3 regions of the Paraglaciecola sp. L3A3 genome follow, and region 3 is predicted to be linked to each of the others. Evidence: predicted binding sites of a transcription regulator. Region 3 holds the regulator's gene; each other region holds the start of a gene.
The links. Region 3 encodes FliA, which starts transcription of late flagellar genes. Its sites were predicted from a motif close to CTAAAGNTNNNNNNNNNNNNGCCGATA; they were not measured.

Region 1 (10,161 bases), 210 kb from region 3:
GTTGCACTTAACCCTTGCTCACAGTTTAAACTTTTTGAGAAAATCCGAGCTATGGTGGTCTTCCCGACCCCTCGAGTACCGGTAAATAAATAAGCATGATGTAACCGATTATTATCAAGAGCATTGGATATAGCAGTGACCACATGTTCTTGGCCCACTAATTCGGCAAATCGATTAGGTCGCCATTTTCGTGCTAAAACTTGATAACTCATAGTCGCTTACTATCCGCTTTAATTTTGTCCATCGGGACAGTTACTCACCTTCAAATTGACAAATAGAATAACTAGTTACGCCAATATCAAGCAGTTTTTGTTCGCCACCTAAGTCAGGTAACGAAATAACAAAACCAGCATGCTCGACGATTCCACCTAAACGTCGAATCAAATTAGCAGTAGCGATCATAGTGCCACCTGTTGCTAATAAATCATCAAGCATTAATACTTTTTCACCCGGCTTAACGGCATCTTTATGCATTTCTAAACAATCAGTGCCGTACTCTAATTCGTAACTTTCACTGATCACTTCTCTGGGTAATTTATTAGGTTTACGAACCGGTATAAAACCAATTCCTAGCTCAATAGCCAGAGGTGCACCAAACAAAAAACCTCTTGCTTCAGTGCCTGCAACCTTATCAAATCCCATAGGTGCGAAATGTTTAACCATTTCAGAAATGGCGGAAGAATAAGCTTTGTGATCTTCTAATACTGAGGTGACATCACGAAACATGATGCCAGCTTTTGGATAATCAGGAACTGTTCGAATTACTGATTTTATATATGCTGCGGGCACGTACTTCCCCGTTTATAAGTAGCTAGATTAATTGAATAAGCTAGTAGTATTAAATGTAATAAACAAACCAACCAATCACAACATGCATCAAAGGTAGTGCAACTAACAAACCTACAGCAATCAGGAAGTGTGTAAAACTAAATGGGTCTTTAAATTCTTTCTCATCGTGCATCGAGATTCTCCAAAATAGCGGGGATTAACCCTTAAATAGAACAACTAAAATTCAGCCGCAGATGGTAATCCAAAGTCGATTAAATTGATAGTATTAAAACTAAGAAGTGCTTATCTCAAAGCAATTTATTATCTTCATGGATAGGCAATAAAATATGCTGACCCAATAACTGTCGTAGCACTTGTTGTAAAGAATCACTAACTTGCTGTTGATTTAATTGTGGCATAGCGAGACTCATTTTTTCAACCAACTGTAGAGTTGAAATCGAAGCAACGTTTTGAATAATATTTATTAAATGTGCGGTAACTTGATTAACTAAAGTAAAATGCACTTCGTCCTCAATGTCTCTGTACACCACTAAATAAACAATTTCTGAGCTGTCAGTCGGTTGAAAATCTGACGAAATCTGATGAACTGGGTACTGATAACTAACTAAGCTTGCCAGTTCAGACATGCTTACATGACTGACAAGATCGGTGCCATTCCAAGGTGACAAGGTTTGTGATGATATTCGCACACTGACATCAAGTTCTAACCATTCATAATGAGCTAACTCTTGCATAAAGACGGGATCATTTTTAGTCAGTTCATATTCTGAACTCAGGTAATCTACAAACTCCTTACTGATATCAATAAAATAAGGGGAAAGACACTGGTGTTCAGCAAAAAAAATTCGGACTAATTGTTGCCAATCTTGCTGGCTATATACACTTTTTAATACCGGAAAAGCAGAGCTGATAAAACCTTCCACATTATTAAAAAATAGCTCTCGATAAATTTGTAGGCGCCTATCTTCAATATTTCCTTGGTAAGGGTTTTCATCTGGATTTTTAATATGAGCCACAAAATCCATTTGCGCTTGTTTCAATGATTTCATTAGACAAATTGCCTTTGGGGCTGCTGAGACTTATCAAATAACTGCTGAATTTGTCTAATTTTTTCTACCTCTAATAACAATTCTCGGATAGGAGGAATATTAAAGTCTCGTTCTAACAATGTGGGAAACACACCGTGAATTTCGTAGGCTTTTTGTAATAATTGCCATACAGGTTCAATCACATCTGCGCCATGAGTATCCACTTTAAGGTCATCAGCTTCATCAAAATGTCCAGCAATATGTCCGTAGACTATTTTATTGCTGGGCATAGCTGCTAAAAATGCTTCTGCATCATATTGATGATTGATTGAATTCACGTAAATATTATTGATATCCAATAACATTAAACAGCCAGATTCTTGCAATACAGACAAGGTAAATTCTTGCTCAGACATTTCCTGACCTGGTGCAGCGTAATAAGATACATTTTCTAACAACAGAGGCCGCTCAATAATATCTTGAACTTGCTGGACTCTATTTACTACATGTTTTACAGCCTCTTCAGTGAAAGGTATCGGCATCAAGTCATACATGTGGCCTTGTCCTGAGCAATAACTTAAATGTTCACTGTAATACAAGATATCATGCTGATCTAAAAAGGTTTTCACCTGTTTAACGAAGTCCACATCCAAAGGATCAGGACTACCAATAGATAGAGATAACCCATGACTCACAAAGTTTTGTGTCGTGGTAAATTGTTGTAAATTTTTTTGAAACCTGCCCCCCATTGGGATCCAGTTTTCAGGAGCGACTTCCCAAAAGTCAACTGCATCAGGGATCTCAGGTAATAGCTGATCTAACATCTCACGACGTAAACCTAATCCAACACCAGCAAGGTTCTTTTTTTCCATAAGGTTAGTAATCTCAATTTAAATTGAAAAAGCCGGCAAATAGCCGGCTTTAAAAAATAATATTAGTCTAATCTGTGTTTGAGCAGATTAGACTAGGCTTGGCCACCACATTTACCTTCGCCGCACTTACCTTCTTTTTTAGTTTTTTTGTCGCCCCCGCATTTGCCTTCGCCACACTTGCCTTCTTTCTCAGCTTTTTTGTCGCCACCGCATTTACCTTCACCGCACTTGCCTTCTTTCTCAGCTTTTTTGTCACCGCCGCATTTGCCTTCGCCACATTTGCCTTCGCCACACTTACCTTCTGGGGCTTGTTGCATATAACCAGACTCTAAAGACTGCATCCCAAAAGGACTAGCATTTGCTTGCAGACTAACAGAAGCTAAAGAACCAATGACAACAGCGCCTAAAGTCGTAGCCATAGTTGTTTTTTTAATTTTTGTCATATTTTGGTTTCCTTTAAATGATTTTAATAATAAACGGAATATTATATATGTTCCCGTATATGACCCTAAATCAATAAAATTAATTTCATTTTGACTGCTAGATATATTATTTAACCTGAACTCGGGATAATGAGTGTCGTTTCAAATTAAATTTTATAAATAATTCAAATACTTAAAAATAAACCCTGAGTTATATTTGGATTAAGGTTTATACGATGACGAAATTTTTCGTGTATAGCAAGGCGGTTTTTCTAGTAATAGCGGGCTATTACTAGAAAATCCAACGCGCTAGGCGCAAAAATAGCGTTATCGAGAGGTTCGGTTTATCCCTAGCTCAGGTTATTTAGTGCAATGGATCTTAATAACCAAAATTCTAAAAATGCAGGCAAATATTATTCTAACACTGAGATTGGATCAGATATTTTCGCTTTACCTTGATTAATTGATATTTCTACTCGTCTATTACGACTTCTATTTTGTGCACTTGTACCTTCGTCTAGAGGTGCAGTATCAGCCTTACCGACTACTGACATTCGACTTTCATTAAAACCTGCAACTCTTCTTAATTCTTCCGCCACGGCAACTGCTCGTTGAGATGATAAATCCCAGTTTGAACGATACAACTCATTTGAAATTTGTTGGCTATCACTGTGCCCGGATACTTCAATATCCCCAGGCATCTCGGCTAACAAAGCACCTATTTTTCGTAGGATTGGCACAAACTGTGGTTGCAGAAAAGCAGAACCAGCAGAGAACGAGCCATTTTCACGAATACGAATAATAATCTGTTGCCCTAAAGACTCCATCTCTACGGCCCCATCTACAATTTCTTTTTCTAACTGTTGCGCCACTTTTTTCATTTGTTCGGCAATTTCTTGCTGAGCAGCACTTTGATTTGTGGTTACCCGAGTACTAGTTGTTTGTTCTGATGCGGTTTGTTGTGCTGCACCACCACGCATTTCACCACGTTGTTTTTGTCGTCCACCAGCCGAATCTTCACTTCCAGCTTGAAACTCAAGCATCTCTTGAGTCATATCAGTCGTTTGTTGTTGAATAGTATCAATAGGAGTCGGTTCAGGTCGACCGGGTCTAAACTCCATAGCAATAACACTAGTGCCTTTAGGAATATCTTTCACTTCTATTTTATTTTGTACGCCAAAGGCAAACTTCATAGAACCAGCAATTTGTTTGAACTTCAGTACATCCATCTCAGAAAAAGACAACAACAGTACAAAGAAGCACATTAATAGTGACATTAAGTCAGCAAAAGTCCCCATCCATGCAGGGAGTCCCTCTGGGGGACATTTAGGGCATTCTTCTTCAGACATGAGTTATTCAGCTTCTTCGTCAGAGCCACGTTTACTAGCAGCAATATAATTTTTTAAGATTCCTTCAATCACTCTAGGATTTTGTCCATCAGCAATACCTACTATTCCATCTAAGATTAACTTTTGGTTTAATTTTTCTTCTTCGCTTCTATGTCCTAATTTAATCGCAATCGGTATACACAATAAATTGGCTAACATTGCACCATACAAGGTGGTTAAAAGTGCTACCGCCATTGCAGGTCCAATAGATTTTGGATCATCCATGTTTGATAACATCGCCACCAAACCTACTAAGGTACCTATCATGCCCATCGCAGGGGCAACATCGCCGAGGTTTTTAAATATACTCGCACCAAAATCATGGCGCTCTGTTGTCATGGCGATATCTTTGCTCAGTGTCGCTTTTACGATGTCGACATCGTGGCCATCCACTAACATATCGACCCCTTTTTGCATGAAAGGATTGTCGATTTCAGCTTCTTCCAAAGCCAAAAAACCACCTTTTCGGGCGGCATCTGCCATTTCGACAATTTTTTCAATTAATACTTCTGGTGCATCTACTTTAAACATAAATGCTTTACCAGCAACTTTACCTGCCCCAAAAAATTGCCCAAGAGTAAACTGTGACAAAACAACAAATAAACTTCCGCAAAATACGATTAATATTGATGGCACGTTAATAAACATACCTATATCGCCACCCTGAATCATGGCCATTATAACAAAGCCAATAGCTCCCAGAATACCGATTATGCTTGCTAAATCCACGTGGCGCTCCCAATCCTAATAAAGCTAAAATTTAATCAACGGTTAACCGTTACTTTGATAACTGACAATTTAAATACATTACACAACAAGTAAATAGATAAATTAAGCTAATGCTTTCTACATCATATTATCGACTTTAATAAATATTTCTATAGTCCCACCTCACTCGATCACATTATCATTAAATATTTGACCCCTTTTTTGAGCTCAGGTAAGGTGCGTGCCTGTCGAAAAAAAGCCTGTCACTAGGTAGATGAACTATGACCAGTCGTAAAAAAGCGGAATCACTAACCTTCGAAGAATCTATGCAAGAATTGGAAGAGTTAGTCAGCAGCATGGAACAAGGCGAATTGCCTTTAGAACAAGCCTTAAAAAACTTTGAACGAGGCATTACTTTGGCAAGACACAGCCAAAAACAGTTAAAAGATGCAGAACAAAAAGTTCAAATTTTAACCAGTCAAAATGGCCATCAAACATTGGATGTGTTTGAGACCAACAATCAGTAAATTGAATGAACTTAAATACTTTTCAAAAAAATACTAAACAAAGAGTCGATTCGGGCTTAACTGACGCGATTGAATCACTTCCTGGGCATGCTGATAAATTAAAGCAGGCTATGCTATATGCGTTATTAATTGGCGGTAAAAGAATGCGGCCTTTTCTGGTTCACGCAACCGGACAAATGTTAAACGTGTCGAGTGAAGATTTAGACGGTCCAGCTAACGCCATTGAAGCGATTCACGCATATTCATTAATCCATGACGATTTACCCGCCATGGATGATGATGAATTACGCCGTGGTCACCCAACCTGTCATATTCAATTTGACGAAGCGACTGCGATCCTTGCAGGAGATGCATTACAATCTTTAGCATTTGATATTTTATGTCATTACCCTTTGAGGCAAGACAGTAAACGTATAGCGCTAATTCGTATTTTAAGTAAAGCAGCTGGCTATAATGGTATGTGTGGCGGGCAAGCAATGGACTTAGCTGCCACTGATCAACAAATTAGTCAAAAACAGTTAGAACAACTACACAACAAAAAAACCGGCGCATTATTAATCGCCTGTGTTGAAATGGCAATTAGCCTTGCAGATGATGTAAGTCCAGAAAACAAACAACATTTAATGCAATATGCACAAACAATTGGTTTAGCTTTTCAGGTGCAAGATGATATTTTAGATGTCACTAGTGATTCAACAACCCTAGGAAAACCGCAAGGTTCAGACCAAGCGCAAAATAAAAGCACCTACCCAGCCATGCTGGGATTAAGGCAAGCACAGACTTATCTTGACGAACTTCACCAACAAGCGCTTCAAGCTTTGCGCGCTTTGCCTTACAATACCCAGCTGTTGGTCTCGTTTACCGACTTCGTTATTCATCGTACTTATTAAATTGAGTACCCGAATAAAATTATTTTAATTAGTTGAAACTCATTTAATGACCCTAGATATAGCTCACTACCCCACTCTTGCCTTGGCTGAAACGCCAGAATTGCTTAGAGAGTTGCCTAAAGAAAAATTACATCAATTGGCCACTGAACTGCGTCAATATTTATTGACCAGTGTCAGTCAAAGTAGTGGGCATTTTGCTTCGGGTTTAGGCACCGTTGAATTAACCGTCGCCTTACATTATGTCTACAACACCCCTTTCGATAGATTATTATGGGATGTTGGCCATCAAGCTTATCCCCACAAAATCCTTACGGGTCGCCGGGATCGTATGCAAAGCATTCGTAAAAAAGGTGGTCTGCACCCTTTCCCTTGGCCTAAAGAAAGTGAGTATGACACCTTTGCAGTTGGCCATTCTTCTACCTCAATTAGTGCCGCTTTAGGCATGGCTGTGGCTGCAGAAAAAGAAGCGTTAGGCCGCAAGATAGTAGCTGTAATTGGTGATGGAGCTATGACCGCAGGGATGGCTTTTGAAGCACTTAATCATGGTGGAGACATTGGCAAAGATATGTTGATCATCTTAAATGATAATGAAATGTCTATTTCTGAAAACGTCGGCGCCTTAAATAGTCACTTAGCCCGTTTATTAACTGGTAATTTTTTCAATACTATACGTGACGGCAGTAAAAAATTGCTCAGCACAGTGCCCCCTATCAAAGAATTCGCTAGCCGTGCCGAAGAACATATTAAAGGTATGGTAGTACCAGGCACCATTTTTGAAGAATTAGGATTTAGCTATATTGGCCCAATAGATGGTCATGATGTAAATGGTGTAGTGGATACCTTACGTAATATGCGTAATATTAAAGGCCCGCAGATTTTACATGTGGTGACCAAAAAAGGTAAAGGTTACGAGCTTGCCGAACAAAATCCAATTAAGTTTCATGCTGTACCTAAATTTAATCCCGCTGCCCAAGAATTACCTAAAGCAGCACCTTGCGATCCGTCATTTTCTGCAATATTTGGTGATTGGTTATGTGACATGGCGGCCCAAGATCCGAAACTAATGGCCGTCACCCCAGCAATGCGTGAAGGTTCTGGTATGGTGAAATTTTCTCAAAAATTTCCCGAACAATATTTCGATGTAGCCATAGCTGAACAACATGCTGTGACTTTTGCCGCTGGTTTAGCCAAAGAAGGCTTAAATACAGTTGTGGCCATTTATTCGACCTTTTTGCAGCGGGCTTACGATCAATTGATCCATGACGTAGCAATACAAGAACTACCGGTATTATTTGCCATTGATCGCGCCGGATTAGTAGGCGCCGATGGGCCCACACACCAAGGTGCATTTGACATTTCGTTTTTACGCTGTATACCGAATATGGTGATTATGACCCCAGCTGACGAAAATGAATGTCGTCAAATGTTATACACTGGCCATACTCTAAATAAACCAGCCGCAGTCAGATACCCAAGGGGGTCTGCCACAGGTGTTGAACCCACTAAAGAAATGTCTGCTTTTGTCTTAGGTAAAAGCCGCAGTATTCGCCCAGGTAAAAAAGTGGCCATCCTAAATTTTGGTATTTTATTACCCTACGCACAACAAGCAGCAGAACAAATAGATGCGACTGTCATTGACATGCGTTTTGTTAAACCTCTTGATACTGATGTTATTGACCAACTAGCGGCTGATCATGAGTTATTTGTCAGCATAGAAGATGGAGCCATCATGGGTGGTGCGGGTAGTGCCGTAGCTGAATATCTAATCTCTTCGAAACACAGCAGTAAACTATTACAACTTGGTCTGCCTGATGAGTTTATTATGCAAGGTACACAACAAGAAATGTACGCAGAGTTGGGGTTAGACTGTAAAGGTATATTGACTAAGATCAAGCAGTGGCAAGATAGTTAAAAGCAGCGGTAAAGCAATGAATAGGAGATAGATACTAGAGAATCAAAATATAGATCCCTGCTAACAGCTTGTAGGAATGAAGATTTGTACTGACTATCCTACCATTCCCGCAAACAATTAAAACAGTAATGTAATTGTAACAGTGGATGTCTCTATAAGCGCGGTAAGCGCTCCTTATCAACAGCAAAATTACGATTGACATTATTTGGTATTACCGTAATCTAAAACGATAATGATGAATTTAATTAAACAATATTAGCTATCAACTAAAAGATAAAATATTTTAAAATGACCCAACTTAATCTACATCACATTCTTCAACCTATTGATCGTCTGGCGATCTCTGTGCGCTGGCTTATTCTTGCTGTGGTTTGATGTAGACTAATATAAATACCTCAAAAGCCGCAGCATTCAGTCTGCGGCTTTTATCTTTCTATCCCCCAACATTGATAAAACGCGACTAAATAGCTTCACTCTTTGGGTTATCTGTGAATAACAACAGAAAAGGAGTACAAAAATGAAAGTCGCAATTGCCTACCTAACCGTTGTTTTGGTTTGGTCTACTACTCCGTTAGGACTAGCATGGAGCAGTGAGTCTGTGCAGCCTAGCATGGCGGGTTTTCTTAGAATGACGATTGCCTTAGTGTTAGGATCTGCGCTGTTGGGCGTATTTCGAATTAAGCTACCACTGCACTCATCTGCACTAAAACTTTATGCATTTTCTTCAATCGGCTTATTTGGCGGTATGTTTAGTTCATACTTAGCCGCAGCGTATATATCAACAGGCATGATGTCCTTAGCCTTTGGTATGTCACCGATTATCACAGGTGTATTAGCTTATAAACTGCTGGATGAACCCAAATTGGGGCTGAACAAAATAATAGCCATTGGCTTGGCGTTTATAGGTTTAGCTATTGTTTTCGCAGATAATGTCAACATGGCCCATGATGCTTGGAAAGGTATGGTATTAATCGCCTTAGGGGTTATTAGTTTCAGCTACAGTGCTGTATTGATCAAAACCGTAAAAATTGAGATCCATCCTGCAGCCACTATGGTGGGCTCAATGTTATTTGCCGTGCCGTTGTATTTCGTTACATGGTTGCTTATGGATGGTACCTTGCCAGTTGATACTTGGAGCCGTAAATCTATTATCACTATTATTTATTTGGGGGTATTTGGTTCACTCATTGGTTTTGTTTGTTATTTTTATATTTTACAGAAACTCACCACTGGCAGCGTGGCACTGATCACTATGATGACGCCGGTTTTTGCCATCATTTTAGGCAGCACCTTGAATAATGAAGTGATTACCTTGAATGTTATTATCGGTGCATGTGCAATTATTTCTGGTCTAGCCTTATATCAACAAGATAGCCAAAAACATAAAAGGTCTTTGCCAGCAGAAGTGTGAAATATTTTCCCAAGTATTCGCTTGGGGAAATAATAAAGGCAAATTACAAACACAAATCATAGCTAGACTTTAAAACCTAACTCAGGGTTCAATCTAAGCACGAATCAAGCAATAACTTATAAGATAAGATTAAGAATAAAAGCTCTACATTTATTACATGTACTGATTAAATACAAAAATACAGCCCTTAAAAATTAACCCAATTATTCCCCCT
Region 2 (10,161 bases), 1.5 Mb from region 3:
ATTTGACTGATTACTTAATTGCGCAGCATTTTTATGTGAAGCAGACGCACTTTTATTTTTTGTCTTATCTAAGCTGCTTGGTATCTGTGATTTAACCAGTCGCGAGGTAGATTGAGGCTCTATCTTCATAATCAATTGATAACATTTACTTTTAACTGTATTTAAAAGCTATATTGCGACAACTTATATAACCTAGGCAAATATAATTGATAATTTTACTTCAATAGACATTGAGATAGTTGTATTTATTCGCTTTTTAAATTAATCGTATTGGGGTAGAGTTAGGCTGTTATTGATGTAAACGGAAGTTAAATGAGTTCTAATAATTACGACAACGATGAGTTGATTTTTTTACCCGAAGAAACCAACAACGAACAAGCTATTCCTCGCACTCTTGGGGTCTGGAATATCCTTGTTGTTGATGATGATGAGGAAATTCACTCCGTCACACGTCTGGCTCTTTCAGACTTAATAGTGGCAGATCGAAGTTTACATTTTATCCATGTTCATTCAGGTACTGAAGCATTAGAACTTATTGCTGAAATGAGGTCATCTATTGCCATCATTTTATTAGATGTGGTTATGGAATCTGATGATGCGGGCTTAATTGTCGCCCGAAAAATGCGCGAAGAATTAAAAATACTTGAACCCCGAATTATTCTGCGTACAGGTCAGCCAGGCTATGCCCCTGAAGAGCAAGTGATTAAAGATTATGACATTAATGACTATAAAACTAAGACCGAATTAACTAGAAGTAAACTTGTTACCACTATTATTGCTTCAATACGTTCATATCAACAAATTCTATCCATAAATCAAAGCCGTTTAGGTTTGCAAAAAATAATCGCTTCAGCCGCTAATTTAATGGAAGAGCACTCTGTTAAAAACTTTTGCGAAGGAGTGGTCACACAAATCAGTTCTCTGATCGGCTTAGAAGCAGGTGGCATAGTATGTGCTAAAGCTGGTTCCGTATTAGATATGGAAGATGATGATATTTATGTACTTGGTGCCGCCGGCGAATTTGCAGAATACATAAATAAAAAACTAGAAAACTTACACAGCTCAAAAATCGTTAAATATGTAAATAGTTGCTTATTGCTCAAAGAACACATTTTTGAACCTGATTTTACCGTACTTTATTTACACAGCTCAGATTACGAAGCTGCAGTATTTTTGCAAATAGGTCATACAATAAGCGACATAGACAAACAACTGCTCGAGGTATTTCTTTCTAGCGTATCCGTCGGATACGAAAATGTTAATCTTTTCCACCAACTACGCACTGCAGCCTTTAGAGATTGGTTAACTAAACTACCCAATCGCAGTGAATTTATTAATATGTTAGATGATGTGGGTAAAGCACATTTACAAAAAAAAGATCTAGTGGTGGCTTTAATTGATATCAACCATTTTGCCGACATTAACGACGGATTAGGTCAAGACGCAGGTAATGATATTTTATTGGCGGTTACAAAAAGATTAGAAGAGACATTTGCCGACAAAGTTAAGCTGGGTAGAATTGGCTCAGACGTATTTGGCCTTATAGGTCCTGAATATTACATTAATCCTGAAATTATAGAACAGCTATTTATCGCACCTTTTAAAGCAGGTGAACACACATTACCGCTCGCTGCCTCTTTCGGTTTTTGTCGACTAACAAGTAAAAGTCAAACTGGGATTAACCTTTTAAAACAGAGTAATATCGCGCTGAATAGAGCGAAGAAAAATTTAAAAATCAATTTTGAATATTATGCCCCTGAAATGGAGCAACAAACCACTTGGCGGTTAGATATGATCCGTCAATTAACTCATGATTTTCAACAAAGAAAACTACAACTTTGGTATCAACCCCAAGTCGACCTAGTTACAGAGCAAATAATCGGAATGGAAGCTTTATTACGTTGGCCCACTAGTGACGGAGGTTTTGTTTCTCCTGCTGTTTTTGTACCTTTAGCCGAGTACTCTGGATTAATTATTGAGATAGGTTCTTGGGTATTAGCAGAGTCTTGCCAAAAGTTAGCCGCACTAAATGAACAAGGGTTCCAAGGGTTAAGAATGGCAGTAAACGTTTCAATGCCACAATTCCGTGATCCAAACTTTGTTGAGTCGGTAAAAACTATTATTACCGAACACAATATAGAACCCGATCGTATCGAATTAGAAATAACCGAAAGTGTGGTAATGGATGAACCACAAATAGTGGTGGAAGCACTACAAGAATTAAAAGGTTTTGGGGTCAAAGTGGCAATAGATGATTTTGGCACAGGTTTCTCATCTATGAGTTATCTACAAAAGTTACCTTTGGATAGATTAAAAGTTGATCGCAGTTTTGTTAACGAGATATCTCCAGGTAAGTCGGCATTTATTGTAGAAACTATTGTGACTTTAGGTAATAAACTAGGTCTATCAACCATAGCCGAAGGTGTAGAAAAAAGAGAACAAGCTAGCTATATGCTTAAATTAGGCTGTGATGAAGCACAAGGTTATTTATTTGCCAAACCTATGCCTTTTGATCAATTACTAGATTTTTTAAGAGAACACGAAAAGTAGCCATTGTTTTACCAATACTGAGATAATACTTTTTTCATTTTCGGTAAAACGTCCCGCTCAAACCAGCTATGTCTTTTTAACCAGATATTATTTCTTGGTGATGGATGGGGTAACACTAAATAATCAGGCTGATAATCACGCCAACCTTGTAATCTCGCAGTTAAACTTTTTTTGTCCGGTAAATAATAATCTTGCGCATATTTACCAATCAGTAATATAAGTTTAGGCCGACTGGTTTTAAGCAAATCTGAATGCCATTTGGGTGCACATTCTGGTCTTGGCGGTAAATCGCCAGACTTCCCTTTACCTGGATAACAAAAGCCCATAGGCACTATGGCCAATATATCTTTATTATAAAAACAAGCTTCATCTATATTAAGCCAATCTCTTAGGCGTTTGCCAGAAGCATCATTCCACGCTTTATTGCTGTCATGAGCTTTGATACCCGGCGCTTGGCCAATGATAACAACCTGAGCATTAGCTGAATATTGAATAATAGGTCGAGGAGCAAAAGGCAAACTATCAATACATATTGTACATTGATTTATTCTATTAGCTATATCCACTCTAGGTCCTGATTTTTAGATATAAAAAAGGCTTCAATCGAAGCCTTTAATTAAAGTTATTCAGCGCAAGCTGGCATAAAGTCAAATTGGTTTAGTCGCAACCATTTTTGTTTTTGTAATGCTAGATTTTGTTTCAACTCTTTATACTTATAATGGATCTCTAAGTTTTTATAACTACGTTGTAGAGACTGCTTTTTGATTTCCATTAATTGTTTTTTAGCCGCATAATATTCGGTCATACGCTGTGCTAATAGTTCATACTCAGTTTGAATACGCACCAATATTTCATCGGCGTTATGTAATTTAGCCACTTTTTCTTTAGCTAGTTTTAATTGCATCGCTACTTTAGCTTTTTCAATCCGTTCTTCTGGACAACGGCGTAAGTTTTTTGTCCAGCCTAAATATGACAATCCACCTATTAACCATTTGGTAGGATCAAATTGCCACCATTTGATACCATTTCGGTAATCATATTCAAATATATGATGATAATTATGATACCCCTCACCAAATGTAAAGAATGCCAAAATATCGTTGTCACGGGCTGTGTTAGCATCTGTATAGGGTTGTTTTCCCCATATGTGTGCCAAAGAGTTGATAAAAAAGGTCACATGATGCACAACTACTAAACGAAACACACCAGCCAATAACAACATGCCCCAAATATCGCCATTTAACCAACCTAATAAGATAGGTATGCCAAAGTTAGCAATTAACATAATAGCTAGGTAATGATTATGTTGCCACATCACAACTTTATCTTTTTGTAAATCACGGCAATTACTATAATCAGTATATCTATGCCTCTGATATTCCCTTAGCATCCAACCGACATGAGAAAACCAAAATCCTTTTTTAGCCGAATATGGATCACGCTCGTTATCATCTACGTGCCTGTGATGAATTCGGTGATCAGAACACCAATGTAAGATGCTATTTTGTAACGCCATCGCTCCCCCGATAGCTAAAACGTAGCGCACTAAAGCATTAGCTTCGTATGCCTTGTGGGACCAAAGCCTGTGATAACCCGCTGTAATCGACATACCAGAGAAATAAATTAACACAATACAAGCTGTGATTTCGACTCCATCAAATCCATGTTGAAATGCCTCGAACGGCACTAAAACCAAGGCTATGAGTCCGGTTATAATAAATACCAATAAATTGGTTATGATAAGACGTGGCTTCTTCATTCAAAGTTACTTTCAGCTTACAAGTGTACGCTATTTTACTTTGCTCAAAGCGTTAAGCAAGCAATATGTTGAATTTATCCACTTTTTATAGTGTCTATTGCTCCCCTTTTTACGTTAGAATTGATCGCTATGATAAACATCAAAGAATCGCCATTAAGCCGCCAAGAGCAGAAATTACGCACACGTAGAGCGATAATAGAAGCCGCCTTTTCATTGTTAGATGAACACCGTAGCTTATCAAGCATAAGCTTACGAGAAGTCGCACGTGCCGCTGGCATTGCCCCCACATCATTTTATCGTCACTTTAAAGATATTGATGAATTAGGCCTGACCCTAGTTGACGAGGCAGGATTAGCACTACGCCAATTAATGCGTCAAGCACGACTAAGAATAGCTTCTGGGGGTGGTGTTATTAGCACTTCTGTAGATACATTCATGGAATTTATTACAACCAACAACAATGAATTTCGTTTGTTATTGCGTGAACATACCGGTACATCTATGGCATTTAGAGCAGCTGTATTACGTGAAATTAAACACTTCAATGTTGAATTAACCGACTATACAATTGCCAGCACAGAACTACCCGATAACATAGCAAACCTGCAAGCAGAAGCTATGGTGAAATTGGTATTTAGTGCTGGAGCCGAAGCTTTAGACGCAACTCAAGAACAGAAAAAAAAGGTCGCGTCACGGGTAAAATTACAACTTAGATTTGTTGCAAATGGCGCGTTATTAGCGGTAAAACAAAAAAAATCATCTTAAATTTTCTGCAAATAAACCCCACATTCCGCATGGTGGGTATAAGGAAATTGATCAAACAAAGCAAACCGAGTGACCTTGTGGGTTTTTAGCAAGGTATCTAAATTATCTTTCAACGTCTCTGGATTGCAGGAGATATATACAATATTTTCATAAGCTTTTATCATATCAACAGTCGTCTCATCTAAACCAGCACGAGGTGGATCAACTAACACTGTTCTACAGTCATAAGACTGTAAATCTATACCTTCCAACCTACGAAAAATTCTTATCCCTTGCTGGGCTTGGACAAATTCTTCACTCGACATACGAATAATTTTTAAATTATCGATATTATTTTGTCGAATATTATCTTGTGCCGCAGCAACCGATGTCTTAGATATTTCAGTAGCCAAAACTTGATTGAAGTTTTGCGCTAAAGGCACGGAAAAATTACCTGAACCACAATATAACTCAAGTAAATCTCCTTCACTGTTTTTGGTAATATCTAAAGCCCATTGCAACATTTGTATATTCACTTTGGCATTAGGCTGAGTAAAACTATTTTCAATTTGTTTGAAGGAATATTGTTGTTCGTTAATTAATAATGTTTCAGTAACAAAATCTTTATCCAAAATTATTTTTTGTTTTTTAGCTCGTCCTATTATGTCTACTACGTATGACTCTCTCAATTTAGAACGTAACGCTTGCATAGCACGCTGCCAGCTTTCATCCAAAGGTTTGTGATATAACAAAGACACAATGATTTCACCACTAAGAGTGGCGAGATAATCAATTTGAAATAGTTTTCTGCGTAAAGTCTCATTCGTTTTTAAAGCGGCAATTAAATCTGCCATGACATCGTTTATCAGCTGAGTTGCGGGTGGAAAATGATGCACTTGATACTTTTCTTTACTTTCTTGGTCAAACATAACATGGTGCAAGTCATCACCATCATGCCATACTCTGAATTCAGCACGCATTCGATAATGCAAAGGATCGGAGGCAAACGTTTCCAACTTAGGCATTTTATATTGCGCAAAACTACTCTCTACAAAATTTGCTTTGTACTGTAGTTGTTCAGCGTAGGTGTCTGCCTTAATTTCAGTTGGGCGCATAGTCTCATATCCTTCATACTTCTAGAAAAAAGCGCAAGGTAAAGGGTTTTAACCAATACTGCAATATTTATAGCCACAACTATGAATTTTTAGTGACTCGGGCTAAATTTTGAACAAACACGGCCGATAAAGTGTTGAGGGTAGAGAGGTTTACATTATGAATATTAATCAAATAAAAGATTTTTTAAACGACAAGCCACAACATTTAGGCAGTAAAGAGAGTATCCAAAATCAATTGCGAGATTCAGGATTAAAGCAAGCTGCTGATTTGCAAAGTAATTTTATTTCTTTACAAGTCGACAAGTTTAGTTCAAGTGCTACATTTGGCGTAAGAGTTTTTTCTAATGCCTTGAATTCAACTTTAGAAGTGAATAATCAAAAGCCAAATTTTTCAGAAAAAAAATCTCAAGAATCAAATAATTCCATGTTTGATTTCGAAGAAGTGGCAAAAAATGTCCTGAAATTTGTTGGCGGTGCAATTAAAAATGCCAAAAACTCCGGCGCAGATGAAGCTGAATTAAATAAATTATTTGAACAAGCAACCTCTGGTGTACTAAAAGGCATAAAAATGGCCGAAAAGGATCTGGCTGGCTTTTTAAATGATGAAATAGAAAAAGGCATAAGTAACAGCAAAAAGTTAATTGAACAAGGTATTGAAGCACTTAGACAACAAATATTTGATCCCACAGCTGGTGAAGACGATACTTCAACGCAAGCTAATTCTGTAACTAAAAGTACAGATGTTTCATATGCCAAATTAGAAATGGGTGAATTAAACATCCGTACCAGAGATGGAGATCAAGTTAGTATCAGATTTGAAGACCTAGAATCCTTTGAATTAAGTCAAAAAGAAATCAAACAATTAGCTACACCAACCGAAGTTGTTGAAGAACAAACCTCTGAAACAGCAGTGCAAGTAGCTGTTGACGAAAAAGTAGCAGCTAATGCAGCAGCAGACACCGCAACAACTGCGCCGAGTGCTGTAACCACAGCTAAATCAGGTGATGATAAGGTTGAGGAATTAGCTGAGGAAGCTCAACAAAGCGCACAACCTCAACAAACAACGGTTGAAACTGCATCCGAATTAAATGCAATTTATTATCAACAGCAATCTTTTTCATTTTCTGTAACCGGTGAATTAGATGAGGGCGAGTTACAAGCAATTGGTAAGTTGGTCAATGATGTCAACGTATTGGCAGAAGAGTTTTTTAATGGAGACATTGAAACTGCTTTTAATCAAGCCTTAGAATTGGGTTTCGATGATAAAGAATTAACCGGGTTTGCTCTCCAACTGACCAAAGTTGAAAATACACAAGTCATCAAAGCCTATGAAGCCGTATCTCATTTTGATGAAGATAATCTAGAAAATGAAGACCCAAGTAAAGCCGTTAAACCTGTAGCCGATTATTTAGAAAAGCTTCTCAATGTACTAGACGGCGCTAGACTCCACTTGGAAGACAGTAAGTCATACGAAAATGTGGTGAATGAATTAATAAATAGGTTAGGCGATGTTGCTACGCCTGACCTAATTACCGCTATTCATCGCTTTAACGATTTTAACCAAAAACTTATAGACAACCTTCCTATAGGATTTAAACCTCAAGTTTAATGATATTTCACCTCGATAAGTCTTGCACAAAATCACTGAATCGAGGTGAAACTCACACCTATAAACCCATTTTCTTTTTGTGTTCAGAGCAAATTCAACTAAAGAATAATGGTGAAAACAGTTAAACAGGTCATAATTCTCTCCTGAACAAAAATATTTGCAGCGAATATCTATAAACCAACTATTAAAACTTTGAATTCACGGTTTTTTCTAGCAAACTAGCTAGACTAAAACCAAGGATAATAAATGACAGAATCATGGCTTTTACTGACTGCCTTCCTAGTATTTCTAATGCAAGCGGGGTTTTTGTGCTTAGAAACAGGAAAAATTCGCAGTAAAAATAGCATTAACGTTGCCGCTAAAAATATTTCTGATTTTATTCTATCTACCATCATATTTTGGCTTTTCGGCTTCGGCTTAATGTTTGGCAGCTCTGTTAATGGCTTGTTCGGTACCTCAAATTTCTTTTTTGGTGAAGATAACTCGCCTTATGAAATTAGCTATTTTGTTTTTCAATTAATGTTTTGTGGTACTGCGGCAACACTCATGTCTGGGGCCGTAGCTGAACGAATGACTTTTACTGGTTATTTATGGATTACCGTTATTATGGCCAGTGTTATTTATCCAATTACAGGACATTGGGCTTGGGCTTCCTTTTTTAGTCCTGAAAATCATGGCTGGTTACAAGAAATTGGGTTTATTGATTTTGCCGGTTCTACTGTTGTTCATTCTGTAGGAGGAAGTGTTGCATTAGCCGCTATCATTATAATTGGACCTCGTATCGGCCGGTTTGATTCAAAATATAACTTGCCAACAGGTAGTAATTTACCTCTATCAGTACTAGGCACCTTATTAATTTGGCTAGGCTGGTTTGGCTTTAACGGCGGCAGCACTTTAGCTTTCAACGACTCAGTTCCCAAAATAATATTGAATACTTGCATTGCTGCAGTGTGGGGTGGCCTCTTTAGTTCCATTTGCCACTACTATAAACGCCGCTTTATTGATGTTGGCTATATACTAAACGGAGTATTAGCTGGTTTAGTTGCTATAACTGCCGGTTGTCATGCACTATCTCCTGCAGAATCTGCGGTTATTGGTTCGATAGCTGGCTTAATTTTGTATATGGGTGCAGCTCTACTTGAAAAACTCAAATTAGACGATGCCTTGAGTGTTGTGCCTGTGCACTTATTTGCTGGTATTTGGGGCACTATAGCCGTAGCTATTTTTGCGGACTTAACTTTGCTCGAAACACCTCTAACGCGTAGTGAATTATTTGTAACTCAGCTTATAGGCATTATTTCGGTCAATGCTTATAGTTTTGCTGTGAGCTTTATTTTTCTGACTGTCATTGGTCGTTTTATCGCATTACGGGTTACTGCAGAACAAGAAATTCAAGGTATGAATATATCTGAGCATAGAGCATCAACTGAACTTATAGGTTTACTTGGAAATATGCAAAAACAGCAAGATGAAGGCCAATTCTCTAAGCCTGTACCAGTGGAGCCCTTTACGGAAGTTGGACAAATAGCCCAACAATATAATCAAGTAATTAATCGAGTTAACAACGAGATATCTCAACGAGATGAGGCTATTGTTAATTTTCGGTCCAGTGAAAAGCGTAAATCTGCGATTTTAAATTCTTCAATGGATAGTATCGTCAGTATCGATCTTGATGGTAATATAATTGAGTTTAATCCTGCAGCAGAAAAAACTTTTGGCTACTTAAAAGATAATGTATTAGGTCGAAGTTTTATTGAATTATTTATTGAATCTGCTGAACAAGCTAATGCTATGAACAGTCTAAAGCATAAGTTTTCTGCCTCTCAGGGCTTACTTTATAATCGTAGAAATACCACATTTTTATTACGCAGTTCAGGGGAAAAGTTTCCAGCCGAAATTACTATAACGGGAGCCAATTTAGGTAGTGAACTAAGAAACGAATTTACCTTACATATCCGAGATGCGACACGCCAAACTAAATTACAGAATAAATTAAAGCAATTAGCCTATAGTGATCCATTAACAGGCCTATACAACCGTACATACTTAATTGAAAACATCCAAAAATTAAACATCGAAAAAACTCGCCAAGAGTTAGCCATCTTCTTTTTAGATTTAGATCATTTTAAGAATATTAATGACACACTAGGCCACGCTGCAGGTGATAAATTATTAAAAGAAGTAGCCGAACGTTTAACTCATGTCACGGCAAAAAAAGATATCATTGCTAGATGGGGTGGAGATGAATTTATTGTTTTATTTAACCACATAAAAAGTATTCAATTTGTGCATGACAAAGCCAACGAAATTCTTAGCCAAATGCGAGAACCAATAACCTTAGAAGGCCGTGAAATTAATATACCGACAAGTATAGGTATTTCATT
Region 3 (10,161 bases):
GACTCTATTTTGTAACAACAATATAGCTTCTTTACGATTTAACGCAATATCTTCAAATTTTTTAGGAAGAAAATCTAGGGCACCGGCATCAAGAGCATTTAAAGTAGCTTGAGCACCCTCACTGGTAAGTGAAGAAAACATCAGGATAGGGACTGGCGTTCGTGACATGATCTCCTTTACGGCTGTGATCCCATCCATTACCGGCATTTCAATATCCATGGTAACCACATCAGGTTTTAATAAAGCAACACTCTTGATTGCTTCAACCCCATCTTTTGCTTCACCTACAACTTCAAATTCAGCATTTTCTTCTAGTATCTGCTTGATTCTTCGGCGAAAAAAAGTTGAATCATCAACTATTAATATCCTGTATGCCATTTTCAGCTATTCTGCCTTTATTTAAAGCCATTATTAAATTCTATTGGCCTAATACTTAAGATCTTTTAGCCGCGTACCTTTTTAAAAGGGCAGGCACATCTAATATTAGAGCAATGCCACCATCGCTTGTAATCGTTGCACCTGCCATTCCAGGCGTACCTTGCAACAATTCATCTAAAGGTTTAATTACTACTTCTTCTTGACCAATTAAAGCATCCACCACAAAACCTAGTTGTTGAGTACCAATTTGCACTACCACAACATGTCCTTTGGCCTTATCAATTTCAGCTGGATTCTGATTGCGCACCAACCATTCTCTTAAATAAAAGAGTGGTATAGCTTTTGAACGCACTATCATAGTTAACTGACCATCAACCGTATTGGTTTTAGTCACATCCATATTAATAATTTCATTCACTGAGCCAAGAGGTAAAGCAAAAGTTTGCTGACCCACTACTATCATTAATGTCGGTAAAATAGCTAATGTTAATGGTACTTTAATTTCTAAAGTTGTACCTATTCCCATTTTTGAATCTATATTGATGGAGCCGTTTAATTGATTGATCTTGGTTTTAACCACATCCATACCAACACCACGACCAGACACTTCAGATATTTCTGTTTTAGTAGAGAAACCAGGTGCGAAAATCAAATTAAAAGCTTCTACATCAGTCATTCTTGTCGCGGTATCGGCATCAAGTACACCTCTAGATATGGCTATTTCTTTTAACTTTTCAGGATCCATACCTTTACCGTCATCAATGATACTTAACAGAATATGATCACCTTCCTGAGACGCAGATAACTTAACCGTGCCCATCGCAGGCTTACCAGCTTCTTTGCGCTCTTCAGGCATTTCGATGCCATGATCCACTGAGTTTCTCACCAAATGCACTAAAGGATCAGCCAAAGCTTCTACTAAATTTTTATCTAAATCTGTTTCTTCACCTTCAAGCTCAAGAGTGATTTCTTTCTTTAAGGTACGAGCTAAGTCACGGACAACACGGGGAAAACGGCCAAAAACTTTTTTGATTGGCTGCATACGTGTTTTCATCACAGCACCTTGGAGGTCACCAGTGACAACATCTAAATTAGCGATGGCTTTAGTCATACTATCGTCATTCACAGTAAGACCTAAACTTAATAAGCGATTTCTAACTAAAACTAACTCACCTACCATATTCATAATTTGGTCTAAGCGTTTAGTATCGACCCGCACAGTCGTTTCAGCTTGTGGAGGCGCTGCAACTTTTCTTTCTTCTTTTTTAATTGGCGCAGCTGTAGAGCTTGCTTTTGCTGCTGGGACAGCTGTCTTTTTAGGCTCTGTAACAGAAGGTTTTGCTGTTTGTTGTGGTACTACAACTTTATCTACTGGTTTTTCAATTTGCTCTGCAGGGCCTTTACCCTTGCCATGCAATTCATCTAAAAGCGCTTCAAATTCGTCATCAGTAATATCATCATTTGAACTTGCTGCAACAACCGGCTCCTTTTTAGAAGACTCAGGTGCAACAGAAATCGGTTCATCACCTTTAAATTGTCCTTTTCCATGTAACTGATCTAATAATGCTTCAAATTCGTCATCACTGATATCATCGTTAGAATCTGCATCACTTGGCGCTATCACATTTTCTTTTGATGCTGGAGCTGAGCCACCATGTAACTCATCCAATAATGCTTCAAATTCATCTTCACTAAAATCGTCTGCGGAGTTTACTGGCACATCATTTGATGTAGTGGTTGGTACAATAACAGGTTTATCTAGTGATTCAGGCGCACTCAGGCGAGTAAGTGTTTCTATTAAGGACTGGTCTGCTGCGACAAGGGCCTCGCCAGCTTTAACGTTATCGAACATTTGTACGACTAGATCAGTAGCTTGTAAAATAACATCCATTAACTCTGGTGTTAAAGTACGCTGGCCATTACGCATCACGTCAAAAACATTCTCAGCACCATGACAAATTTCAACTAATTCGGTTAGAGATAAAAAGCCTGCCCCCCCTTTTACTGTGTGATAGCCCCGAAATATAGCATTAAGCAGATCGGCGTCTTCTGGGTTATTCTCTAAATCAACGAGCTGTTCTTGTAATTGTTCTAAGATCTCTCCCGCTTCAACCAGAAAGTCCTGAAGTATTTCCTCGTCAACATCAAAAGCCATATTTCATTTACCCCTAAAATCCAAGACTTGAAAGCAAATCATCAACATCATCTTGATCTGACGCCACATCGTCTCTGCTGTCTGCATCCATAATTGGACCTTCAGCCACTATCATATCGGCTTGATCATCAGATATATTAAGCTTTTTATGAGTTATATCGGTATCCTTGGCTTCCACTCCACCAAACATAGTTAACATATAAACTAGGTTATCTTCCACTTCCTTAACAAGCTCAATCACTCTTCTGATAACTTGCCCTGTAATATCTTGATAACCTTGTGCAAGTAATACTTCAGTTAACAAACTACTCAGTTTAGCCGTTTCCTCTGCACTATCTTTAAAGAAGCTATCAACTTGTTTAGCTAAATGGTTGAAGTCCCCAAGTTGCAGATTACGAGCCATTAACTTATCCCACTCAGGTGCGATATTGCGTATGCCTTCATTTAGCCTTTCGGCGATAGGCATGCAAGTATCAACCAGATCCATAGTTTTGTTAGCTGCATCTTCAGTGGTTTGAATAACATACGTTAAACGCGTTTGAGCATCAGGTATATCTTCATTCGTCATATCAATGATACGAGGATCCAATTGAAAATTATTCAATGAATCATGTAATTGACGAGTTAATTTTCCAACTTCTGAGAATAGTTCAACTGAATTATTTGTATGAATTTTTTCGAGCAAATCATGAGCAGCTTGATGCTCTTCCGCCTCAACTAAAGACACTAGTTTTTTGGCATCTTCCAAAGAAATTGGCGGTTTGTTTAAGGTTGTCATACAGTCTTTCCTTTTAGTTCGGTCTGCCTGAATTTAACCTAAACGTTCAAAGATCTTAGCCAATTTTTCTTTTAATGTTGCAGCGGTAAAAGGTTTAATAACATATCCATTAACGCCTGCTTGAGCTGCAGCAACAATTTGTTCTTTTTTGGCTTCAGCAGTCACCATCAACACTGGAATATGTTTTAAATCAGTATCAGCGCGAATTGCCCTTAATAAATCTATACCTTGCATTCCAGGCATATTCCAATCAGTTACGACAAAATCAAAATCGCCCTGTTGCAACATAGGTAAAGCAGTGTTTCCATCATCTGCTTCTTGTATATTTGTAAAACCAAGATCTTTAAGTAAGTTCTTAATAATTCTTCTCATTGTTGAGAAATCATCCACAACAAGAATCTTCATGTTTTTATCCAAAACCACCTCCGGTGAGGATCCAACCTCTATTAACAATTTTATTTTTCGTTTATACGCCAAGATTGCATACGTGACTTAAGTTTCAACATTGCTTGACTATGTATTTGACTTACTCTGGACTCACTCACTTCCAAAACTTCACCAATTTCTCTAAGATTCAATTCTTCGTCATAGTATAAGGACAAGACAATCGCTTCTCGTTCAGGCAAAGTGGTGATTGTATCGGCTAATGCTTTTTGAAATGAACCTTGAACTAGTTCATCAAAAGGTGAATTAGAACCTTTAGTTTGTTCAGTCGTTACCACATCTTCGGTAACCCCTAAATCTTCAATACCGACTATCCTTCCAGCATTAACTTCATTTAACATCTGGTGATAACTTTCAATACTGACTTGTAATTTTTCTGCTACATCTATGTCTCGAGCATCTCTTCCGGTAGCTCGTTCGACTTGATTAATCGCTTCTGTGATTGCCCGACCATTTTTATGCACTGATCTTGGGGTCCAATCCCCTTTGCGAATTTCATCAAGCATTGAACCTCGTATACGGATTCCTGCAAAGGTTTCAAAACTTGCACCTTTACTGCCATCAAAGTTTCTTGAAGCTTCTAATAATCCGATCATTCCAGCCTGAATCAAATCATCAACAATCACACTAGCGGGTAATCTAACCATCAAATGGTGGGCGATCCGCTTGACTAGCGGAGCGTGCCGTTCAACTAAATCGTTTTTATTGGCAAGTTGTTGATAAGCAGCTGCTTTACTACTCACCGGTTATTGCACACAACGTCTTTAGATACCAATTGCTCTAAGAAAAACTCTAGATGTCCTCCAGGCTGATTAGGAATAGGCCATTCAATCGCTTTTTTAGCTAATCGACGAATTGCCATAGCGGCAGGAGAAGTAGGATAAGCATCAACAATTGCTTTTTGTTTTCTCACCGATTTACGTACATTTTCATCAAAAGGTACAACTGCAACTAACTCTAACGCTACGTCTAAAAATCGATTAGTCACTTTTGTTAATTTAGTAAACAATTCATCACCTTCACGCATGCTACGCACCATGTTAGCGACAATCTTAAATCTAAATATGCCATGTTCTTTATTTAGAATCTTAATCAATGCGTAGGCATCAGTTAACGATGTAGGCTCATCGCAAACCACCATTAATATGTCTTGAGAAGCTTTGGAGAAACTTAACACCATATCCGAAATCCCAGCAGCAGTATCAACAATTAACACATCAATTTGCGTTTGTAATTCGCTAAAAGCTCGAATCAGACCAGCATGTTCGGTAGGTGATAGTTCAGCCATAGATTGACTGCCAGATGTAGCTGGCGCAATTTTTATTCCGTATGGGCCTTCAACTAACACTTCGTCTAAGGTGCATTCACCAGACAAGACGTGAGATAAGTTTTTTTCAACCCTCAATCCCAACAATACGTCGACATTGGCAAGACCTAAATCCGCGTCTAGTACCATAACGCGTTTGCCTTGTTGAGCCAATGAGATGGCGGTATTAAGTGTGATGTTAGTTTTACCTACACCACCTTTACCGCCTGTCACGGCTATTACTTTTATAAGTCTAGATTGATTCATTCTTCTTAAGCTACTTGCTTGGTCCTCAATCATACTGCCACTGCTGCATTTGTAATGTGATTTGTTTCAGTATGAAGTAAACCGAATTTTTTATAAAGCTTTGCTGCACTCATAATTAAAAATTTCGTATCTGCGGGTTGCATATCTTCAGGCACTTTCTGTCCATTAGTCAAATAACAAATTTGCAATTTATTTTCTATCGCCACGCTTATCGCCTCTCCAAGACTGTAACATTCATCCAGCTTGGTCAATATACACCCTTGTAAAGAAATCTGTCGATACTCTTTAATCGTTTGTTGCATGACACGATACTGGCAATTGGCTTGCATCACCAAATATTTTCTAATAGTAACACAAGAATTTTGTTTAATAGTATCTAACTGCTTGATTAGTCTAGCATCTTGTTGACCAAAACCTGCAGTATCTATTAATACTAAACGTTTATTCCTAAATTGATAAAGTAAATCTGATAATTCATTGGCATTTTGCGCTTTTTTTACACAACAACCGATAATTTTTCCATAAGTCGCAATTTGCTCAAAGGCACCAATTCTGTAATTATCAATAGTCACTACCGCAACTTGTTCTGCGCCATATTTTTGTGCTGCTTGGGCAGCTAGTTTAGCTACTGTGGTAGTTTTACCGGTACCAGTAGGTCCCATTAGTGCAACCACACCAGGTTGGGAAAGAATATCATCCCTTTTAGTTTGCAATCTATTAGCCAAAAGTTTAAGTAAAAATAACCAAGCTTCTCGTTCATTAGCAGATTCGGGCGCATAGGCAACCACTTCTTCGGCTAATGTATTTGAAATACCCATTTGTAATAGTTTTTCAACTAAATAACCATGCAATGGATGTTTTCGATTATTTTCTTGATTAATTAAACCTGATATCTGGAACTGTAGAATATTACGCAATGATGATAATTCCTGCCTCATTTCTTTTAAGGCAGAGTGTTCCTGAGGAGTTGAATTTTGTTGTTGAACCGGCTGAGTAACCAAAGGTCGCTCAGGCTGGACCAAAGGTTCAGTCTGAGTTGTCACTGATTGTGATTGTTTTTCAAGCAAAGCTTTTAAACTATCAGGCCCATTATCACCAATAATTTCACTTAAAGTCGGTGTTTTTCGCTGAGCATTGACACTATTTTCAACTTGAGGTTTAGTTTGACGGGGAAGCTGAGCATCAGGCTCTTTGTCATAAGCTGCGACAATCTCAATTCCGTCCGCATGTTTTTTATTTGACATGATAACAGCATCACCGCCCAACTCGTCTTTGACTTGTTTAAGCACGTCTCGCATATCTTTACCATAAAAACGTCTGATTTTCACATAACCCCCTAATGTACTTCAATTGTGTCAGATTATTGACCCACAGCACTCACGATTTTAATTTGTTTATCATCAGGAATTTCCTGATATGAAAGAACATGTAACCCACTCACTGAATGTTTTAAAAACTTAGATAAAACTGGGCGTAACATGCCTGAAGTCAATAATACTGCCGGTTCACCAGCTAACTCTTGTTGTTGAGTCGCTTCATTTAGTGAACTTTGTAAACGTTCAGCTAAACCCGGCTCGATGCCAGCACCTTCGGCACCACCTGCTTGAAGTGACTGGTGCAACATCTGTTCCAACTCTGGCGCCAGAGTTATGACAGGTATTTCTGGGGCGCCGCTGTTAATCTCTTGGACAATTAATCGTTTTAGAGCAATACGTACTGCAGAGACTAGTACATCAGGATCTTGACTCTTCGGGCCAAATTCGCATAGTGTCTGCACTATGCTACGCATGTCCCTTATAGGTACACCTTCATATAAAAGCGTTTGCAATACTTTGACCACAGTACTTAATGGCAAGATATCCGGTACTAAGCCTTCAACTAATTTAGGGCTATTTTTAGCAAGTAAATCGAGCAACTGTTGAACTTCTTCATGGCCCAATAGTTGATAAGCATTGTTGGTTAATAATTGACTTAAATGTGTGGCTACTACAGTGGCAGCATCCACAACCGTATAACCTAAGGTTTGTGCATGCTCTCTTTGATTAGCTTTAATCCAAACTGCATCTAAACCAAACGCAGGATCAGTGGTCACTTTACCCTCTAGCTTGCCAAATACTTGCCCAGGATTAATCGCTAGCTCATTGTCATGGCTAAGCTCAGATTCCCCCACAGTCACACCTAACATAGCAATGGTATAATTATTAGGGCTTAAATCTAAATTATCGCGAATATGCACTGGCGGAATTAAAAAACCTAACTCTTGAGATAATTTTTTACGTACACCTTTAATTCGGGTTAATAACTCCCCTCCTTGAGCTTTGTCGACTAACGGGATTAATCGATATCCAACTTCTAAGCCAATAGTGTCGACATGTTGAACATCATCCCAACCTAATTCTTTAATTTCTTGAGGTGCGTTACTTTGTTCAGGCAATTGGCTGACAACTTCAGGTTCATTAGCCCGTTTTTCTGCTAACCAATGACTATAAAATGCATAACCACCAACAGCTGCACTAAAACCAAGAAACGCTATATGTGGCATACCTGGGACTATCCCCATCACAAATAAAATACCACTGGTAATGTATAAAGCTCTTTGATTACCTAATTGTTTAGTTAACTCTTGGCCCATTTCTTGAGAATCGTTTTCTCGTGTCACAATAATCGCAGTAGCTACAGACAATAATAAAGACGGGATTTGCGCAACTAAACCATCACCTATGGTCAATAAAGTATAAATTTCGATGGCATCGGAAAAGGCCAAATCATGTTGGATCATACCTATAAATAAGCCGCCTACTATATTTATCAACATAATAAACAAACCAGCGATGGCATCACCTTTTACAAATTTTGACGCACCATCCATAGAGCCGTAAAAATCTGCTTCACTGGTAATTTCAAAACGGCGTTTACGAGCCTCATCTGAATCTATAAAGCCAGCATTCAAATCTGCATCTATGGCCATCTGTTTACCCGGCATTGCATCTAAAGTAAAACGTGCACTTACTTCAGATATTCGCCCTGCGCCCGCGGTCACAACTTTAAAGTTTATAATTAATAATATGGCAAAAACCACAATACCGACGGCATAGTTACCACCAATAACCACTGCACCAAAAGCCTCAATCACTTTCCCCGCAGCTGCACCACCTTCATGTCCTTCAAGCAACACAATACGGGTGGAAGCTACGTTCAGTGCCAGTCTTAATACAGTGGCAATTAATAAAACAAGGGGGAAAATACCAAAATCTACAGGCTTTTTAGTAAAAACTGAAACCAGAATAACCACTAGGGATAAAGCGATATTAAAACTAAATAATATGTCCAACAAAAACGCCGGCATAGGTAAAATAACCATACCCATAATAGCCAACAACACTATAGGAGCGCCTAAACCAGTTGTCGCAGACTTTAGTTTATTCTTGTCGAATCGATTTAAATACGAAGTTAATTCCATAAACAAAAAATTGACGCTTTATTGGTTTTCGAATGATTAACTGAAGTGATAGCAACTAGTGCGCCAAGTCGCTCAAAATAATCAAAGGTCACAATCGTTTGCCGGTAATTTATACGGATCACTATAAATAACTTAAGTAGAAATAACGGCGAGGAAAAGATTAGATGCATTAGATAGGAGATAGATTTTAGTGGATAGCAAAAAACTGATCTGTAATTCAGCGGCGAGTTACGAGAAAAAGCCAAAGATCGAAATTAGAAAACCACAGTCGACAATTTAGTCATTGCTGCATGTCGTTAGCAGGAATCCATTCTTCAAAAATCAAAGTCGACGAACTCATTGAGTTTCAGGCTGTAGTGTGGGCTGGAGGACACCTCCGGCTACCCGATTAATTGTTGATGCTCAGCGTCAACGGCACGTGATCACTAATCGAAATCCAACCGTCGTGCTGACCCATCTTCAAATCACATTCTTCTGTAAAGTCTGACGAGGTAAAAAAGTAATCAATGTGGTACGCCTTCTCACGGTTCCGCTGCAAGAAGAATGTTGGGTTGGACTCGTTGCCCTGTTCTTCATCAAAAGCTCGATGATACTGGCTCTTGAAACCCATCTCGCTGAGCTCAGCAACCACGTCTGAATGATTCCACCATCGGTCCGGCTTATCCCAGCGCACATTGCTATTAAAATCGCCAAGAATGAGTGTCTTTGGTTGGCTCAGATCTGCACGATGAATTTGAAGGTATTTCCAGAATTGCCCCATGTACCCAAATGCTTCGTCATTTCGCCCCTTCGTCCAGACTGCCAACACAGTGAGATCTCTGTTTATAGTGAAAGGGAGAAAAAGCCTGAGATCTCCCGTACTCCAATTCAGCGTTTCACTTCTGCTAAACAACCCAGGCACGGAAAAGCTGCCACTCCAATCTAACTTTTCAATCAGGTGACCATTCCGAGGAAATATGCCGATGCCACGATTTTTCGACTCGCCAACCCACAGGTAAGAACCGGCCCAGTCTCTGTAGGCCGGTGTCGATAGCGCAGGATCCTCGCATTCCTGAATCACTAAAACGTCGGCTTGTAAGCTATCTGCTTCTGCAAGCTTTCGTCTGAGTGCTCCATTACAGTTCCAAGTAACAACTTTCATAGATAGAGACAATTAACTACTTAGTGATTATACGGCACGTAGTGTGTGACGAATAATCACCTTGTTGGACAAAGCCGAGACCCTGCCCTTAAATTTATTGGTATTGTTTATGCTAATGGAATTTGTATTTGAAAGGAATAGCGGTTCGCGTATCAAGGGCAAGTTTATTCGCATACCTACCAGCCACTATGAGCAATATTTTTATGTTAAACACGGTACTGGTTATCATATT

Region 1: a site for FliA is predicted at 5,357-5,383, ahead of pomA (flagellar motor protein PomA). Genes of this name have one in related genera too.
Region 2: a site for FliA is predicted at 6,271-6,297, ahead of GQR87_RS00485 (DUF5610 domain-containing protein). Genes of this name have one in related genera too.

Annotation. Positions count from the first base shown of each region.
Region 1 is NZ_CP047023.1:1,421,608-1,431,768, reverse strand. Features, by position in the region: gene dnaX (DNA polymerase III subunit gamma/tau) at 1-212, opposite strand, end outside; gene apt (adenine phosphoribosyltransferase) at 253-789, opposite strand; gene GQR87_RS22530 (hypothetical protein) at 839-961, opposite strand; gene GQR87_RS05910 (DUF2063 domain-containing protein) at 1,077-1,838, opposite strand; gene GQR87_RS05905 (DUF692 domain-containing protein) at 1,838-2,689, opposite strand; gene GQR87_RS05900 (hypothetical protein) at 2,782-3,132, opposite strand; gene GQR87_RS05895 (flagellar motor protein MotB) at 3,525-4,460, opposite strand; gene pomA (flagellar motor protein PomA) at 4,464-5,228, opposite strand; gene GQR87_RS05885 (exodeoxyribonuclease VII small subunit) at 5,489-5,734, shown strand; gene ispA ((2E,6E)-farnesyl diphosphate synthase) at 5,740-6,624, shown strand; gene dxs (1-deoxy-D-xylulose-5-phosphate synthase) at 6,671-8,536, shown strand; gene GQR87_RS05870 (DMT family transporter) at 9,054-9,947, shown strand.
Region 2 is NZ_CP047023.1:123,902-134,062, reverse strand. Features, by position in the region: gene GQR87_RS00515 (TIGR03899 family protein) at 1-129, opposite strand, end outside; gene GQR87_RS00510 (EAL domain-containing protein) at 313-2,550, shown strand; gene GQR87_RS00505 (uracil-DNA glycosylase family protein) at 2,559-3,116, opposite strand; gene GQR87_RS00500 (fatty acid desaturase) at 3,173-4,309, opposite strand; gene fabR (HTH-type transcriptional repressor FabR) at 4,439-5,074, shown strand; gene trmA (tRNA (uridine(54)-C5)-methyltransferase TrmA) at 5,071-6,168, opposite strand; gene GQR87_RS00485 (DUF5610 domain-containing protein) at 6,326-7,777, shown strand; gene amt (ammonium transporter) at 8,024-10,161, shown strand, end outside.
Region 3 is NZ_CP047023.1:1,629,327-1,639,487, reverse strand. Features, by position in the region: gene GQR87_RS06870 (chemotaxis response regulator protein-glutamate methylesterase) at 1-378, opposite strand, end outside; gene GQR87_RS06865 (chemotaxis protein CheA) at 434-2,533, opposite strand; gene GQR87_RS06860 (protein phosphatase CheZ) at 2,547-3,311, opposite strand; gene cheY (chemotaxis response regulator CheY) at 3,345-3,728, opposite strand; gene GQR87_RS06850 (RNA polymerase sigma factor FliA) at 3,767-4,498, opposite strand; gene GQR87_RS06845 (MinD/ParA family protein) at 4,495-5,361, opposite strand; gene flhF (flagellar biosynthesis protein FlhF) at 5,358-6,656, opposite strand; gene flhA (flagellar biosynthesis protein FlhA) at 6,689-8,788, opposite strand; gene GQR87_RS06830 (endonuclease/exonuclease/phosphatase family protein) at 9,177-9,929, opposite strand.